Regions from separate parts of the Cyanobium sp. T1G-Tous genome, predicted to be linked through region 2. Evidence: predicted binding sites of a transcription regulator. Region 2 holds the regulator's gene; each other region holds the start of a gene.
What was found. Region 2 encodes NtcA, which controls nitrogen genes in cyanobacteria. Its sites were predicted from a motif close to GTANCNNNNGNTAC; they were not measured.
Positions count from the first base shown of each region.

Region 1: a site for NtcA is predicted at 3,181-3,194, ahead of KBY75_RS02955 (ammonium transporter). Genes of this name have one in related genera too.
Region 3: a site for NtcA is predicted at 2,841-2,854, ahead of urtA (urea ABC transporter substrate-binding protein). Genes of this name have one in related genera too.

Region 1 covers NZ_JAGQBD010000003.1:37,020-42,129, reverse strand. Annotated here, with positions in the region: gene atpD (F0F1 ATP synthase subunit beta) at 1-771, opposite strand, end outside; gene groES (co-chaperone GroES) at 1,038-1,349, shown strand; gene groL (chaperonin GroEL) at 1,401-3,035, shown strand; gene KBY75_RS02955 (ammonium transporter) at 3,221-4,516, shown strand; gene msrB (peptide-methionine (R)-S-oxide reductase MsrB) at 4,513-4,995, opposite strand; gene secG (preprotein translocase subunit SecG) at 5,009-5,110, opposite strand, start outside.
Region 2 covers NZ_JAGQBD010000028.1:23,410-28,519, reverse strand. Annotated here, with positions in the region: gene KBY75_RS13530 (resolvase) at 1-108, opposite strand, end outside; gene KBY75_RS13525 (DUF3084 domain-containing protein) at 105-1,322, opposite strand; gene ntcA (global nitrogen regulator NtcA) at 1,357-2,097, opposite strand; gene KBY75_RS13515 (cob(I)yrinic acid a,c-diamide adenosyltransferase) at 2,340-2,978, shown strand; gene dcd (dCTP deaminase) at 2,978-3,571, shown strand; gene thyX (FAD-dependent thymidylate synthase) at 3,639-4,364, opposite strand; gene KBY75_RS13500 (thioredoxin domain-containing protein) at 4,373-4,945, opposite strand; gene KBY75_RS13495 (NIL domain-containing protein) at 5,016-5,110, shown strand, end outside.
Region 3 covers NZ_JAGQBD010000001.1:279,043-284,152, reverse strand. Annotated here, with positions in the region: gene urtC (urea ABC transporter permease subunit UrtC) at 1-205, opposite strand, end outside; gene KBY75_RS01375 (urea ABC transporter permease subunit UrtB) at 209-1,366, opposite strand; gene urtA (urea ABC transporter substrate-binding protein) at 1,465-2,757, opposite strand; gene ureG (urease accessory protein UreG) at 2,876-3,472, opposite strand; gene KBY75_RS01360 (urease accessory protein UreF) at 3,482-4,123, opposite strand; gene ureE (urease accessory protein UreE) at 4,113-4,598, opposite strand; gene KBY75_RS01350 (urease accessory protein UreD) at 4,635-5,110, shown strand, end outside.

The DNA.
Region 1 (5,110 bases), on a different contig from region 2:
GTCTTGCTTGTTGGTGTCGCGGAAGTGCTCAGCCATGGTGAGTGCCGAGAGGCCCACGCGCATGCGGGCACCAGGGGGCTCGTTCATCTGGCCGTAGCAGAGAGCAACCTTCGATTTGGAAAGGTCGTCGGGATTGATCACACCCGATTCCTTGAACTCCTCATAAAGATCGTTGCCTTCCCTGGTGCGCTCGCCAACGCCAGCGAACACGGAAACGCCGCCGTGCTCCTTGGCGATGTTGTTGATGAGCTCTTGGATCAGAACGGTCTTGCCAACGCCGGCACCGCCGAACAGGCCAACTTTGCCCCCTTGGCGGTAGGGAGCCAGCAGGTCGATCACCTTGATGCCTGTCTCAAAAACCTTGGGCTTGGTCTCCAGCTCAGTGAGGCTGGGGGCGGCGCGATGGATCGAAGCGGTCACGGTGGTGGTTACTGGACCCTGCTCATCCACCGGCTCGCCGAGCACGTTGAAGATGCGACCGAGGGTGGCCTCGCCCACGGGTACGCAGATCGGGGCGCCCGTATCTACAGCTTCCATGCCACGCACCAATCCGTCGGTGGTGCTCATGGCCACAGCACGGACTCGGTGATCGCCCAACAGCTGTTGGACCTCAGCTGTTAAAGCGACTAGCTGGCCGGCCGAATTTTTGGCTTCAATTCGAAGCGCGTTGTAAATCTTGGGCAGCTTGCCGGCCGGGAATTCAACGTCTAAAACCGGGCCAATCACCTGCCGGACGGTGCCTTTGGTGCCGGTGGCGGTAGCAGCTGCCATAGGTAAGGAAATCTCGGGGAAGCGCAGGGGGAATCAGCCCGCCTGAAGCGGCGCAACCTTACCACTGCGGTAGGCGCGGGCTTCTGTTCAGCCCCTGTTCACCCCGGTGGTTCGGTCACCCGCACGGTCTGGGCCTGGGCACTGGAGCTTGGTTGGGCATAAATTGGCACTCGTTGAGCTCGAGTGCTAAATCGCCTCTCTGGCCCACTCCAGTTCACTGTTCTGTGGCGTCTCAGGCGCCATGTCATTGCTCTCGCAATCCATCCATGGCTGCTGTTTCTCTCAGCGTCTCCACGGTTAAGCCCCTCGGAGATCGCATTTTTATCAAGGTGTCCGAATCGGAGGAGAAAACCGCCGGCGGCATTCTTCTGCCTGACACCGCTAAGGAAAAGCCCCAGGTGGGCGAAGTGGTGCAGATCGGCCCAGGCAAGCGCAACGACGACGGCAGCCGCCAGGCTCCTGAGGTCAGCGTTGGCGACAAGGTGCTCTACAGCAAGTATGCCGGCACCGACATCAAGCTCGGCAGCGACGAGTTTGTGCTGCTTTCCGAGAAGGACATCCTCGCCATCGTCAACTGACGACTGGCCTATTACTGAATCCGACCTAACCCCATAAGGAAATCGCCTTCCATGGCTAAGCGCATTATTTACAACGAGAACGCTCGCAGAGCTCTCGAAAGAGGTATCGACATTCTGGCTGAGGCCGTTGCTGTCACCCTTGGACCTAAGGGTCGCAACGTGGTGCTGGAGAAAAAGTTTGGTGCACCCCAGATCATCAACGACGGCGTCACCATCGCCAAGGAAATTGAGCTCGAGGACCACATCGAGAACACTGGTGTTGCCCTGATCCGTCAGGCCGCCTCCAAAACCAACGATGCCGCCGGCGACGGCACCACCACCGCCACGGTTTTGGCCCATGCCATGGTCAAGGCAGGCCTGCGCAACGTGGCTGCCGGCGCCAATGCGATCACCCTCAAAAAGGGCATCGACAAGGCTTCCGATTTCCTCGTAGGCAAGATCAAGGAGCACGCCAAGCCCATCTCCGACTCCAGCGCCATCGCCCAAGTGGGCACCATCTCCGCCGGCAACGACGAAGAGGTGGGGCGCATGATCGCCGATGCGATGGACAAGGTCGGTAAGGAAGGTGTGATCTCCCTGGAAGAAGGGAAATCGATGACCACCGAGTTGGAGGTCACCGAAGGCATGCGCTTCGACAAGGGCTACATCTCGCCCTACTTCGCCACCGACACCGAGCGCATGGAAGCGGTGCTCGAAGAGCCCTACATCCTGCTCACCGACAAGAAGATCGGCCTGGTGCAGGACCTCGTGCCCGTGCTTGAGCAGATCGCCCGTACAGGCAAGCCCCTGCTGATCATTGCCGAGGACATCGAGAAGGAAGCCCTCGCCACCCTCGTGGTCAACCGCCTGCGCGGCGTGCTCAACGTGGCGGCAGTCAAGGCACCTGGTTTCGGTGATCGCCGCAAGGCCATGCTCGAGGACATCGCCGTTCTCACCAACGGTCAGCTGATCACCGAAGACGCCGGTCTCAAGCTGGAGAACGCCAAGTTGGAGATGCTGGGCACCGCCCGCCGCATCACCATCAACAAGGACACCACCACCATCGTGGCCGAAGGCAACGAAGTGGCTGTCAAGGCGCGCTGCGAGCAAATCCGCAAGCAGATGGACGAAACCGACTCCTCCTATGACAAGGAGAAGCTGCAAGAGCGTCTGGCCAAGCTGAGCGGCGGTGTGGCCGTGGTCAAGGTGGGTGCCGCCACCGAGACCGAGATGAAGGACAAGAAGCTGCGCCTGGAAGACGCCATCAACGCCACCAAGGCGGCCGTTGAAGAAGGCATCGTTCCTGGTGGTGGCACTACGTTGGCCCACCTAGCCCCCGCCCTCGAGGAGTGGGCTGCGGCCAACCTCTCTGGCGAGGAGCTGATCGGCGCCCACATCGTGGCCTCCGCCCTCACCGCGCCTTTGATGCGCATCGCTCAAAACGCTGGCGTCAATGGCGCTGTCGTGGCTGAAAACGTGCGTAACAAGCCCTTCAACGAGGGGTACAACGCCGCCACCGGCGAGTACGTCGACATGCTGGCTGCCGGTATCGTCGACCCCGCCAAGGTGACCCGCTCCGGTCTGCAGAATGCCGCCTCCATCGCCGGCATGGTGCTGACCACCGAATGCATCGTGGCCGACATGCCAGATAAGAAAGATGCTGCTCCCGCCGGTGGCGGCATGGGCGGCGGCGACTTCGACTACTGATAGCGGGAGTGGGGCCTTTGTGGCCCCACTCCTTCATCGGCACCGAGGGCAGAGGATTTTCCTTCTGCCCTTTTTTTGTTCCCGTTCAGCCAAGTGGGTCTAGCCATCCCGGCTGTATCGGTTGCCACCTTTAAGAGCCCTTTTGGTAGCAGTTGCTACATGTCTTGGGTCCGTTGGCCTTCAGGGTGGCGCCTGCTTTTGGCTCAGCTGTGCCGCTGCTTTTTGCAACCGATCTGGCCCTTCGCAGTGCCAACAATGGTTTTGTGCTGGTGAGTGCTGCCCTGGTGCTGATGATGACGCCAGCTCTGGCCCTCTTTTATGCGGGCTTTGTGCGCAGCCGCAACGTGCTTAACACCATGGTGATGAGCTTCACCGCCATGGCCCTGGTGAGTGTGCTCTGGGTGTTGTTCGGCTACAGCCTGGCCTTCTCTTCCGGTAGCGGTCCCCTAGCTCCTTTCATCGGCGGGTTGCAGTGGGCGGGGCTCAGCAATTGGTCGGCTCCCTATGGGGATGGGCAACTCAGTCACGGCGCCGTTGCCCTGTTCCAGGTCACCTTTGCGATCATCACTCCTGCGCTGATTTCCGGCGCGGTGGTTGAGCGGATGCATTTCCGCGCCTGGATGGTGTTTCTGCTGCTCTGGAGCACCTTCATCTATCTCCCCCTGGCCCACATGGTGTGGGGACCAGGTGGGTTCCTGGGCAGTTCCGGCCTCGGTGCCATCGACTTCGCCGGTGGCCTGGTGGTGGAACTGGCCTCCGGTGTGGCCGCCGCCGTTGCTGCCCTGGTGGTGGGCCGGCGTCGCAGTGGGGGCGTGGGCTATGCCGCCCCACCCCACAACGTGCCCTTCATCTTGTTGGGGGCGGGCCTGCTCTGGTTCGGCTGGTTTGGCTTCAACGGTGGTAGCGGCCTGGTGGCAGGCAATTTGGCCTCCCTTGCCTGCCTCACCACCAATACCGCTGCCGCTTCAGCTGCCCTGGGCTGGATGCTGCTGGAAACATGGCAGCGCGGCAAGCCCACTGCCGTGGGTGTGGCTACCGGCGCCGTGGCCGGCCTGGTGGCGATCACCCCAGCGGCCGGCTATGTGAGCCCTCTGGCGGCTGTGTTGATCGGCTTTGCGGCAGCGCTGGTTTGCAGCTATGCCATGCAACTCAAGAACCGCTGGCGGCTAGATGACAGCCTCGATGTGCTGCCGGTGCATGGCGTGGCCGGGTTGCTCGGCACTCTGCTAACTGGCGTGTTCACGTTGAAAAGCCTCAATCCCGCTGGCGCCGATGGACTGCTAGTGGGCCAGCCAGGTCAGCTCTGGATTCAGCTCAAGGCCGCAGGATTCACCATTCTTTTTGTTGGAGTAGGCACGTATGTGATTCTTATACTGATTCGCCTGGTGATGCCCCTGCGTGTTAACGATATTCAGGAACAGCAGGGCCTCGATATCAATGCTCACGGCGAAGAGGCCTACAACAGCGAATACACCGGTTAACCGGAGATAAAATTGAGGGCTGCGCCGTTATTGCAGTAGCGCTTGCCACTGGGCTTAGGGCCGTCGTCAAACACGTGGCCCTGATGGCCGCCGCAGCGCCGGCAGTGGTATTCGGTGCGTGGCACAATCAACTTGAAGTCCACCTTGGTGGCGATCCCTTTGGGCAGCGGTTGCCAGAAGCTGGGCCAGCCGGTGCCGCTCTCGTATTTGGCCTTGGAGCTAAACAGGGGCAGGGCGCAGCCAGCACAAACGAAAGTGCCTGGGCGTTTTTCGCTATTCAAGGGGCTGGAGAAGGGCCGCTCGGTGCCCTCCTGGCGCAGCACGTTGTAGGCGGCAGGGTTGAGACGTTTTTTCCAGCTGGCTTCGCTGAGTTGCCAGGCGGGATCTTGGGCCTTGGAAGCGGCTTCGGCGCGGGAGACACCAGTGAAGAAGGCGCCCAGGCTTGATCCCAGGGCTACCAGCAGATTGCGTCGCGGCATTGGGGTCACAGACCTAACCGAGCCAGCCGGCACTGAGCACAACGGCCAGGCCAAGAAAAATTGCCAGCAATGTCCAGCTGATGCGGTTGAGGGTGGCTTCGGCGCTACGGGCACT
Region 2 (5,110 bases):
GATGGCGGCCTGCCGGATCTGGCGAGCGGCAGGATCCGCCAGCACTAGTCCGCATTTGCTGCGCCCGGGATCGAGGCCTGCCACCAGGCCCGCCACAGCGCCCGTCATGGGCGGCGAGGGCCCGGCCCCGATTGGGCGGGAGAGGGGGCCGCCAACCAGCGCAATTCCACCGCAATTGGGTCGGCGGTGCTGGCGCTGTTGATGGCGAGGGCTTCTAGTTGGGCAACCTGGCCAGGCTGGCGCTCGCTCAGCTCCCGGGCCAGCTGTTTGAAGCTGGCCGCATCGAACTGCAGCCCTTCCACCAACGTGCCCTGGCGCTGGGCTCGGGCATAGGCAGCGGCCAGCAGCAGGTTGAGTCGCCGCGAAACCGGCTCCAGGGCTGTGAGGTCGCCCTCGATCGTGGTGCTGGCCAGCACTTCACCTGCCTTAACTACTGGGCGGTTGGGGCGTAGGTCTGGGAAGGCAAGCACCTGGCGCTCGCCCCTCAGCACGTTGGCGGCCGAGAGAATGCTCACCACCCAGCTGCCAGGCTTGGCGAGCAGGCCCTCCAGCTTGCTGATGTCGTTCTTGGGTACCAGCAGGATCTGGCGATCGGCTGGCTGGCCGGGTAGCACCCGCCTGAAGGCGTTGAGATTGGCCTGCTGCAGCAAGGCGGTGATCACCTCCGTGGCCTGCTCGGGGCGCTCAAGGGTCACCTTGGCGCTGGCCAGGGTCTGTCCGCTGCTTAGCACCACGTCGCCGCGGCGCAGGGCAATCAGGTTGCCCTCCAGGTCCTTAAGTTCTTTGGCACCGGCGCTGATCCGGCGGCGCACCTGGGCCAGTTCCGCTTCGGTGCGGCGGATTTCCGCATCCCGCCCCTTCACCTCCTCGCTGAGACGGCTGCGCTCCAGCTCAAGCTGGTTGCGCTGGGCTAAAAGTGGCGCCAGCTCCTGGCGCAATTTGCTGGCCCGGGCTTGGGCCTGCTCAAAGCGCGTCTGGGCCTCCCGTTTGCCCTGTTCAGCCCGAGCCACCTCCAGGCGGCTGCTGGCTAGTTGGCTGTTGCTGCGGCTCAGTTGGCTGCGGCTGGTTTGCAGCCGTTGCTCCAGTCGATCGAGTTCAAACAGGCCCGTGCGCAGCCGCTCGCTCACCAACAGCATCAGGCCTAGGGAGATGGCACTGATCAGGCTGCCGGTGAGCACCGTGATCAACACGGCGGTGCGGCGGGGCCGCATCCCCAACAAGCTCAAGCGCGCCTTGCCCACCAGGCTGCCGAGTCGGTCGCCCAGGGTGGAGAGCACTCCCCCCAGGGCGAGCAGAGCGAGGATCAGCAGCCAGCCCGTCACATACGTCCGCGAAGGGCCCCAGTATCCCTGGCGTTCAGCTGAAGCGCTTGGCTAGGGCGATTGGATCAAACACAGTGATCTTTTTGCGGTCGATCTGAACCAGCCCGTCGTTGCGCAGGTCGCCCAGCAGGCGAGTGATTGTGACCCGGGTGGAGCCAATCGCTTCGGCAATCGCCTGGTGGGAGAGGCGCAGATCAATCGTGATCCCTTCCGAGCTGGGAACGCCGAAATCGCGGCACAGCACCAGCAGAAAGCTCACCAGCCGCGAGCTCATGTCGCGGTGGGTGAGGGTTTCGATCATCGTTTCGGTCTGCAGGATCCGCGAAGACAGGCCTTGCAGCAGCAGCAAGCCCACGCTGGCGTCCTGCTCGATCGCCCGGCGCACCGAGGTGGCTGGTGCGGTCACCATCTCGACCCTGGTGAAGGCCACAGCGTGATAAAAGCGGTCGGAGCGCTGGCCGGTAAGCAGCGACAGCACACCAAACAGGCTGTTTTCACGCAACAGGGCCACGGTGATCTCCTCGCCGGATTCATATACCCGCGACAGCCGGACCGCTCCGCGCCGCAGCAGATAGACCCGCTCGGCTGGATCGCCGGGAAAAAAGATCGTCTTGCCCCGTTCGATCGTCTCGACACTGCTGCCGGCCAGGCCCCGGATCACTTCCAGCAGGGTGGGGTTGCCCTGGCCGGCGCTGCCCATGCCTGCCACCACGCCAGGGGCACCCGTCGATGGGGTGTTGGCGGTACGGCTAAATCCGTGGGTAGCGCCAACCATCAAGGTCTGGGCAAGTGCCGGGACCCTAAGGATCACCCGGGGGGTGGCTTGTAGCAATACACACGGTTTGAGATGACACCGCCGGTGCCCCCGGGGCACCAGTACGTATGTTTCCGCTAGGGATGGTGTCGTTTGCTTGTGGAGCGGCCCGATCCCGCTACATTCAGCTCCGCGGGACCATGGGCTGCTCGCGCCGCTCCAGGTCTGTTTTTCGATTTTCCAGGTTCTTATTCAGGTTGTTCATGACCGCGAGCTTGCCCGTCTCAGGCCTCACCTCCTCCTCTGGAGCTGGTTTTCCGGCGGTCCAGCACCAATCTCAGCGCTCTGGCCATCGCCCTTTGGCTGTGGCGGCTGCCACCTCCGCGCCTGCTGCTGCGCCGGCATTGCGGCTCGTGGCCCAGTCGGAGGGCTTGCTGCAAATCCATACGGCGCCTTTCCGCGGCAGTTTCGGTGCCGTGCTCAGCCAGGCCCTGCGTAGTGCCGGCTTGGGCAGCCGGGTGCTGGTTACTCAGTTTCTTAAGGGCGGCGTAGATCAGGGTCTCGGCAGCAGCGTCTGGCTGTGTGGGCGACTGCAATGGCTGCGGCCCGGCGTGCCTGCCTGTCTGTCAGAGCCAGCTGCCCATCAGGAGCTCGAGTTGTTGGAGGCGGTGCGCCAGGTGTGGGCCTTCAGCCGCGAGCAGCTGCTCAGTGGTGCGGTGGATCTGATGGTGCTCGACGAGCTGGGCTTGGCTGTGGAGTTGGGCTACATCGATCAGGCTGAAGTGCTGGCAACCTTGGAGCGCCGACCGGCCCATTTAGATGTCATTTTGACAGGGCCAGCCATGACTCCTGAGTTGATGGCCATGGCTGATCAGGTCACCCAGTTGCGCCGAGGTCTCTGATGCTGAAGAACGACCGCTGGATCAACGAGCAGGCTGCGGCAGGCATGTTGCAGCCGTTTCAGTCGAGCCTGGTGCGCCACCTCGATCCCGAGGCGGCGGGCTCGCCGGTGCTCAGCTACGGCTGCTCTTCCTATGGCTACGACTTGCGGTTGTCGGCTAAGGAATTTTTGATCTTTCGGCATGTGCCCGGCACCGTGATGAACCCCAAGCGGTTCAACCCGGCAAACCTCGAACCGGCTCCCCTGCGCGATGACGAGGATGGGTCCTATTTCATCTTGCCAGCCCATTCCTATGGTTTGGGAGTAGCACTGGAGAAGATGAAGGTGCCATCAAATATCACGGTGATCTGCCTGGGTAAGAGCACATACGCCCGGCTAGGCATCATTGTTAATACGACCCCAGCGGAAGCCGGCTGGGAGGGTCACCTCACCCTGGAGTTCAGTAATTCTTCGGGGGCCGACTGCCGCATTTATGCAAATGAGGGAATTTGTCAGTTGCTCTTTTTTGAGGGCGATCCCTGCGAGACCACCTATCAAGATCGGGCTGGTAAATATCAGCACCAGCCCGAACGCGTCACTTTGGCAAGAATCTAATTTCCCGCAAAAGGCCCTATGGGGCGAGCCTGGGCGTCGCACCGAGAGGTGCGCCAAATGGTTCGCCCTATGGGGCGAGCCTGGCTCTATGCAAGCGGCTCTTTTCATACCATTCAGCAAATTGGGGTGTCCAAGCCTGCAGGTGGGGCCACATCAATTCACAAAGTTCGCGAATTTCGAGCTGGGCGTCGAGCTTGGCCCGCAGGTCAAGGAAGTGCAGAAATGCCCGCAAGGTGAAGCTCACCACGAAGTGCTGGCGGTAGTCGAAGGGCAGGATGCCGCGGGCGTGCTCCTCGGCGAAGCCAGCCGCCAAAAGGTCGCGGTAGCGAGCCGCTGCAGCGCTGCAGAGCTCTAGATCTATGCAGCGCTGCTCTTCGGTATAGGCGTATTTTTTGCCCTGCCGGTCGCTATAGCTACCTACGGGCCGTAGATAGAACACCTCCTCCAGTTCCAGTTCACCATTGGCGGCCTTGCAGATGCGATCGCCGGTGTAGCGCATCGATTGCACGTCAAAGCTCACCCCCACCCGGTGGGTACGCGCCTGCTGCATCACCGAGTGGGGAAACCAGCCAACGTTGAGCACGATCTGGGCGTGTTCTAAGGGGCCGTAGTGACCGCGCTCGCCGGCGAGAAGTCGTTTGATGCAGACCTCCCCTGCCTTGCTCTCCTCTGGCCAGCTGCTGGGATCTGCCGCCACAAAGCCCTCGCTGTAGTCCTGATGCATTCCCGCATAAACGCACTGCTGTGGGTTGGGCGTGGCGGCGATCAGGGCAACGCGGAAACGGGAATCCATGGCAGGCGTCAACCGTGGCTGCGGGGTCCGGCCATCGTGGCAGTACCTGGCTCCGCTGCCGCAACTTCGCCAGCGGCTTGGCTCAGGTTGCTGACGGCACCCACTCCGGCCAGGGGTGGCAGGGGTTCGCCGGCGATCAGGGCGCTGCTGAGGGCGCGCAATTCGTTGAGGCTGCGAGCGCCAATCGAGCGGCCCACCGCTTCACCGGCAGCATTGAACAGCTCTAGTTGGGGAATGCCGTTGACGTCGTAGCGCTCCAGCTCCGGCTGCCAGCGCGGATTGTCAACGTTGAGCAGCACCACATCGAGCTGGCCGCGGTGTTGGGCTTCGATCGTTTCCATCGCCGGAGCCATGGTGCGGCAGGCGTCGCACCAGTCGGCATAAAACTCCACCAGCGTTGGCTTGCCATTGCGCAAGGCCACGGGTAGATCCAGGGATTGGCGCGCCAAGCGCTCCAGGGGAGCCTCCGGATTCAGTCCGCCCCGGAACCACAGCAGGCCCGCTGCCAGTAGGGCCGCCAGCACGACTAGCAGCAGCCTTTCGCTTGGCCCCAGGCCGGAATTCGGGGTGGAGTTGGTCATGACTGCACTTTGCCAGTGCTTGCTAGCGTTTTGCGGAGGTAAGCGTGTTATTCCCGCGAGCCAGATCCTCGTGAAACGGCGCCTCACCCTGCACTTTCCCCGCGAAGCGGTGCATCAGCCGATCACCTATCGGCTGGCGGTGGATTTCGATATCGCCGCCAAGAT
Region 3 (5,110 bases), on a different contig from region 2:
CATAGCCACCTAGGGCAAAGAAGATGCCCTGACCCAGGCTCAGCATGCCAGTAAAACCCCAGATCAGGTCTATACCCAGGGCTACGATTCCAAGCGACAAAAACCGACCCAGCAGGTTGAGCCGGAAGGGCGGCAGAATTGCCGGCAAGACCAACGCTGCTGCCACAAGCAGCAGCCAAGGCAACCAGGTGCGCAATTTCGCCATGGTTCAGGCCTCCACCAGCCGTCCCTTCTGCGGGAACAGGCCAGCGGGCCTGAACTGCAGGAACACGACGATCAGGGCAAACACGAGCACCTTTGCCATCGAGGTGGTGGCAAAAAATGTGATCAGCTCATTGAGGCCGGCTGGCATGGCTGGCCAGAGCAGCAGTAGGGAGCCTGAACCGATCACATAACTGAGCACTCCGATACCCAGGGCCGCTACAACCGTGCCGAGAAGTTTGCCAACCCCTCCCAACACCACCACCATGAAGCAGTCAACGATGTAGTTGCCGCCAAGGTTTGGGCCCACCGAGCCAAGCAAAGTCACAGCCACTCCAGCCACTCCAGCCAAGCCCGATCCCACCAAAAAGGTGAGTGCATCGACGGTTTCGGTGGGAATACCCAAGCAGTCACTCATTGAGCGATTTTGGGTAACGGCCCGGATGCGAATGCCCCAGACGCTCTTCTGCAGAAACCAATGCACCGCCACCAGGGCAATCGCCGTAAGAGCAACAATGAACAGGCGTGCCGTTGGCATATTGACACCGCCAAGTTCAACCGAGCCACGCAACCACAGGGGAGCAGTGACGTCTAGGTTGCGAGCGCTAAACCAGGGCTGATCCAGCACCCGAACACCACCCAGTCCGGAGGCCAAAATGATGCCAAGCAGGCCAGAAATAACCCAGCTAGCCACTCCAAGCAATGGGGTCCAGCGCCGTTGAGCCCAGGAGCTGGGCCACAACCGTGGCACTACCAAGCCAAGAGCCACGGCCACCACAAGCCCCACAACAAAAGCACTGCTCACCGAGCGCACAAATTGCTGCAAAATCAGGCTTACCCCCCAGGTGGCCAAGAGAGTTTCCAGCGGTCTGCCATAAAGGCGCCGAATCACGGTTTTTTCCAGCAGCAAGCCCGCCAGGCCACTCACTAAAAAAGCAAGTGGTATCGCCACCAAAATGTAGATGGGGAAAAGACCCTCCAGGGGTCCATTTTTAAATAGGTTTTGCACCACGAAGGTGGTGTAAGCCCCGAGCATCATCAACTCACCATGGGCCATGTTGATGACCCCCATCAAGCCAAAGACAACGGCCAAGCCAAGGGCGGCCAGCACCAGTACAGAACCGATGGCTAGGCCATTGAAGAGTGTGTCGTAAAGAAGATCCATGGCGCCCAACAGGGCTCGGCAAGAGGAAAAGAATAAAAACGAAGTGAAAAGGGGGAGACAAGCTCCCCCGATCTGAAGTCAATGGGCAAGCCGAAGGCTCACATCTTGAACTTGCCAGCATCAGGACGATCCTGGGTCCAATCGCAGGTGTAACCCTTGGTTTCTGGAACAAACTGGTTCCAGGCAATTGGCTTAAGCACACCCTTGTCTTCGATGATCTTGAACATGCCGTCCTTTTGGACTTCACCAATCATCACCAGCTCGGTGGTGTGGTGATTGGGCTGCACCTCAATCTTGCCCTGGGGGGCATCGAAAGTCACACCGATTAGCGCCTTGCGCACTGCGTTGTTATCAACGCTATTGGCCTTCTCCGCTCCAGCGGCCCAGAGGTAGACCATGTTGTAAGCGGATTCAGCCGGGTCGTTGGTGACCCGATTCTCGCCGTACTTGGCCTTGAAATCAGTAGTGAACTTCTTGGAAGCCGGGGTGTCGAGACTCTGGAAGAAGTTCCAGGCCGCATAGGTGCCTTCAAGATACTCGGGGCCAATTGCCGCAACCTCCTCCTCAGCAATTGAGAAGCTCATGATTGAGTAGCCATTGGCAGGGGTGATACCAGCAGCCTTCATCTGCTTGAAGAAGGCGACATTGCTGTCGCCATTAAGCGTATTAACGATCACACCACCCTTGGGCAGGGCCTGCTTGATCTTGGCAATGATCGGCGCCACCTCGGTGTTGCCAAGTGGCAGGTAGTCCTCACCCACCAGATTACCGCCCTCAACCTTGAGTTGCTCCTTCATGATCGTGTTCGCAGTGCGCGGATACACGTAATCGGAGCCCACTAGGAAGAAGTCCTTGCCCTTATTCTTGAGCAGCCAGGAGACCGCCGGCTCAGCCTGTTGGTTCGGGGTGGCACCGGTGTAGAAGATGTTCTTGGAGCACTCCTGACCTTCGTATTGAATCGGGTAGAAGAGGAAGTGATCCTTGGCCTCAAACACCGGCAACATCGCCTTGCGGCTAGCTGAGGTCCAGCCACCAAACACCACAGCCACCTGATCCTGATCGATCAGTTTTTTAGCTTTCTCAGCAAAGGTGGGCCAGTCAGAGGCACCATCTTCTTCGACGGGAACAATCTTCAGCTTCTTGCCATCGATGGTGATCCCGCCCTTGGCGTTGATCTCCTCGATCGCCATCAACTCGGCTTCAGCCACCGTGTTTTCGGAGATGGCCATGGTGCCGGAGCGGGAATGCAGAATCCCCACCTTCACTTCACCGTCAAAATCGCCAGAGGCTTTTTCGCCGCCGCCGCAGGCCACCAGCGAGAGGCTGGCTGCCATCGCCGTAGCACCAGCGACATAACGCATGGTGGTTTTGCGCATCAGGGAAGACTTCATAAAAACTCCTACGGGAAACCGCTGAATGTTCCGCTGCTATTTAGCGGTCACTGGAAGGTATCCAGTTGTCACACTTTGGCTTTGTAGTGGTTGCTACGATTCAGTAAATACAAGCTAATCAGGGCAGCTGAGCCCACAAAAACTTCTCTACCGCCTCCAGTCCTTCGCCGCTGCGGATGTTGGTAAAGCACCAAGGGCGTCCTGGGCGCATGCATTCGGTGTCGGCTGCCATCACCTCAAGGCTTGCTCCCACCATGGGAGCCAGGTCGATCTTGTTGATCACCAGCAGGTCGGAGCGGGTGATCCCCGGGCCGCCCTTGCGAGGAATTTTGTCGCCGGCGGCCACATCGATCACATAGATGCAAAGATCCACCAATTCCGGGCTGAAGCTGGCAGCCAGGTTGTCGCCACCGCTCTCCACCAGCACCAGATCCAGATCGGGGAAGGCCGCCTCCAGCTCAGCCACCGCCGCCCGGTTGATCGAACAGTCCTCGCGGATGGCGGTGTGGGGGCAGCCACCGGTTTCGACGCCGCGGATTCTCTCGGGTTCTAAAGCCCCAACTCGGGTGAGGAACTGGGCATCCTCCTGGGTGTAAATGTCATTGGTAACAACCGCCAGCTGCAGACGATCGCGCAGTCGCCGGCACAGGGCCTCCACCAGGGCCGTTTTGCCCGAGCCCACCGGCCCAGCCACGCCCACCCGCAGCTTGCTCATCCGATCCGCTCAGCTGCGAAACAGCCTGGAGTACAGCTCGGCATGGCGCAACTGGGCCAGACCCGCACCCACACCACCGCTCCAAAGCTGATCGGGATCGGCAGCCACCAGTTCCAGGGCCCGCTCGGCAATCAAAGGTGCCAGGCCCAGCTGCAGGCGCTGGGCCTCGGTGGGTCCTAGGGGCACCAGCCGCAACGCCGCACTGAGCTGGTTTGCCACCCAGCCATACAAGTAGGCCTCCACCAGCTCGGTGGCAGCAACCTCCAGGGCGCGGCCCGCCAGGGCAAAGGCTGCCGGCCAAGCCAGGTTCAAGGCAGGCGGATTGAAGCCCAGATCGGCCAGCAGCCCCAGCAGCGACGCGCCCATCTGGCGGTGCTGGGCGCGCACCTCCGCCGCCTCCCGCAGGGCCAGCAACCAGCTATCGCGCTCGCGCAATTCGGCTGGTTCAGCCAGCAGCAAACCGGGCAAACTGGCCGCCTCCAGCGCCAAGGTGCCGCGCTGCAACTCAGCTTCCAGCCAGGCCCTCACCCCAGCCCCATCCAGCAAAAGCCCGCGCTGCACCTGCACCTCCAAGCCCTCCGAATAACTGAAGGCCCCCACCGGCAGCGCCGGGCTGATCAGTTGAAACAAGCGCAACCGGCTAGTGGTCATGGCTGTGGCTGTGGGCGGAGCCGTAGGCACCGGACTCGGGCTGAAAGGGAGCCTGCAGCTGATCCACCTGCAGGCCGCGATGCTCCAGCAGATGGGCCAGCACGGAATCGGCGAGCAGGCGCAGTTCACCAGCCCTGATCTCCATCGCCACGTGGCGATTGCCAAGGTGATAGGCGGCCTGGAGCAGGGCTAGGGGATCGGCGCTGCGCACCTGCATCAGCTCCTCCAGCGCCGCGCGCACCTGCACCAGCGGTTCGGCAGCCGTGGCGGCCAGCCACTCACCGGGTTCTAGGGCTGCTCCCCGGCGCAGCTGCAGCAGCACCTGCCTGCCACAGACAGTGCAACGCAAACCCCGCAGCTGGGTGCGCTCCGCCGCTGAAAGGGCCAGCACCAAGGCAGGAACATCCCCCGGACTTGCCGCCAGCCCGCGCTCACGCAGCACCAAAGGCTGGGCAGCAGGCTCGGAGCTGGCCATCGCCGGGTGCACCATGGTCTTTAAACAGCATGCCTGGTGAATCATCCCAACACCATTGCGGCAGGCCGCTGGCACGGCTCCGCTGAGCTGGAGTTCAAGGCCAGGCAGGGCAGTCCGGGGGAGCCGCTGGTCACGGTGCATCAGGGCTGGGCCACCTCCCCCCTGAAATTGCAACGGGCCTACCCCCAGGCAGACGGCCGCTGCGAATTGCCCCTCCTGCACACCGCCGGCGGCCTGGTGGGGGGCGACCAACTGACGGTGCGGGCCTACCTAGCCCCAGGTAGCCAGGCCCTGCTCACCAGCGTGGCGGCCCAGAAGGTGTATGGCTCGGTGGGGCGCTCCCGCTTGGTGCCGCAGGGCCAGTGGGCCCGGCAGAGTTTGCACTTCAGCCTTGAAGCCGGCAGCGACCTGGAATGGCTGCCCCAGGAGCTGGTGCTGTTTGCCGGCGGACTGCTGGAGCAGAACATCACGGTGGAGCTAGCAGCGGGGGCCAGCTGGCTGGGCATGGACGT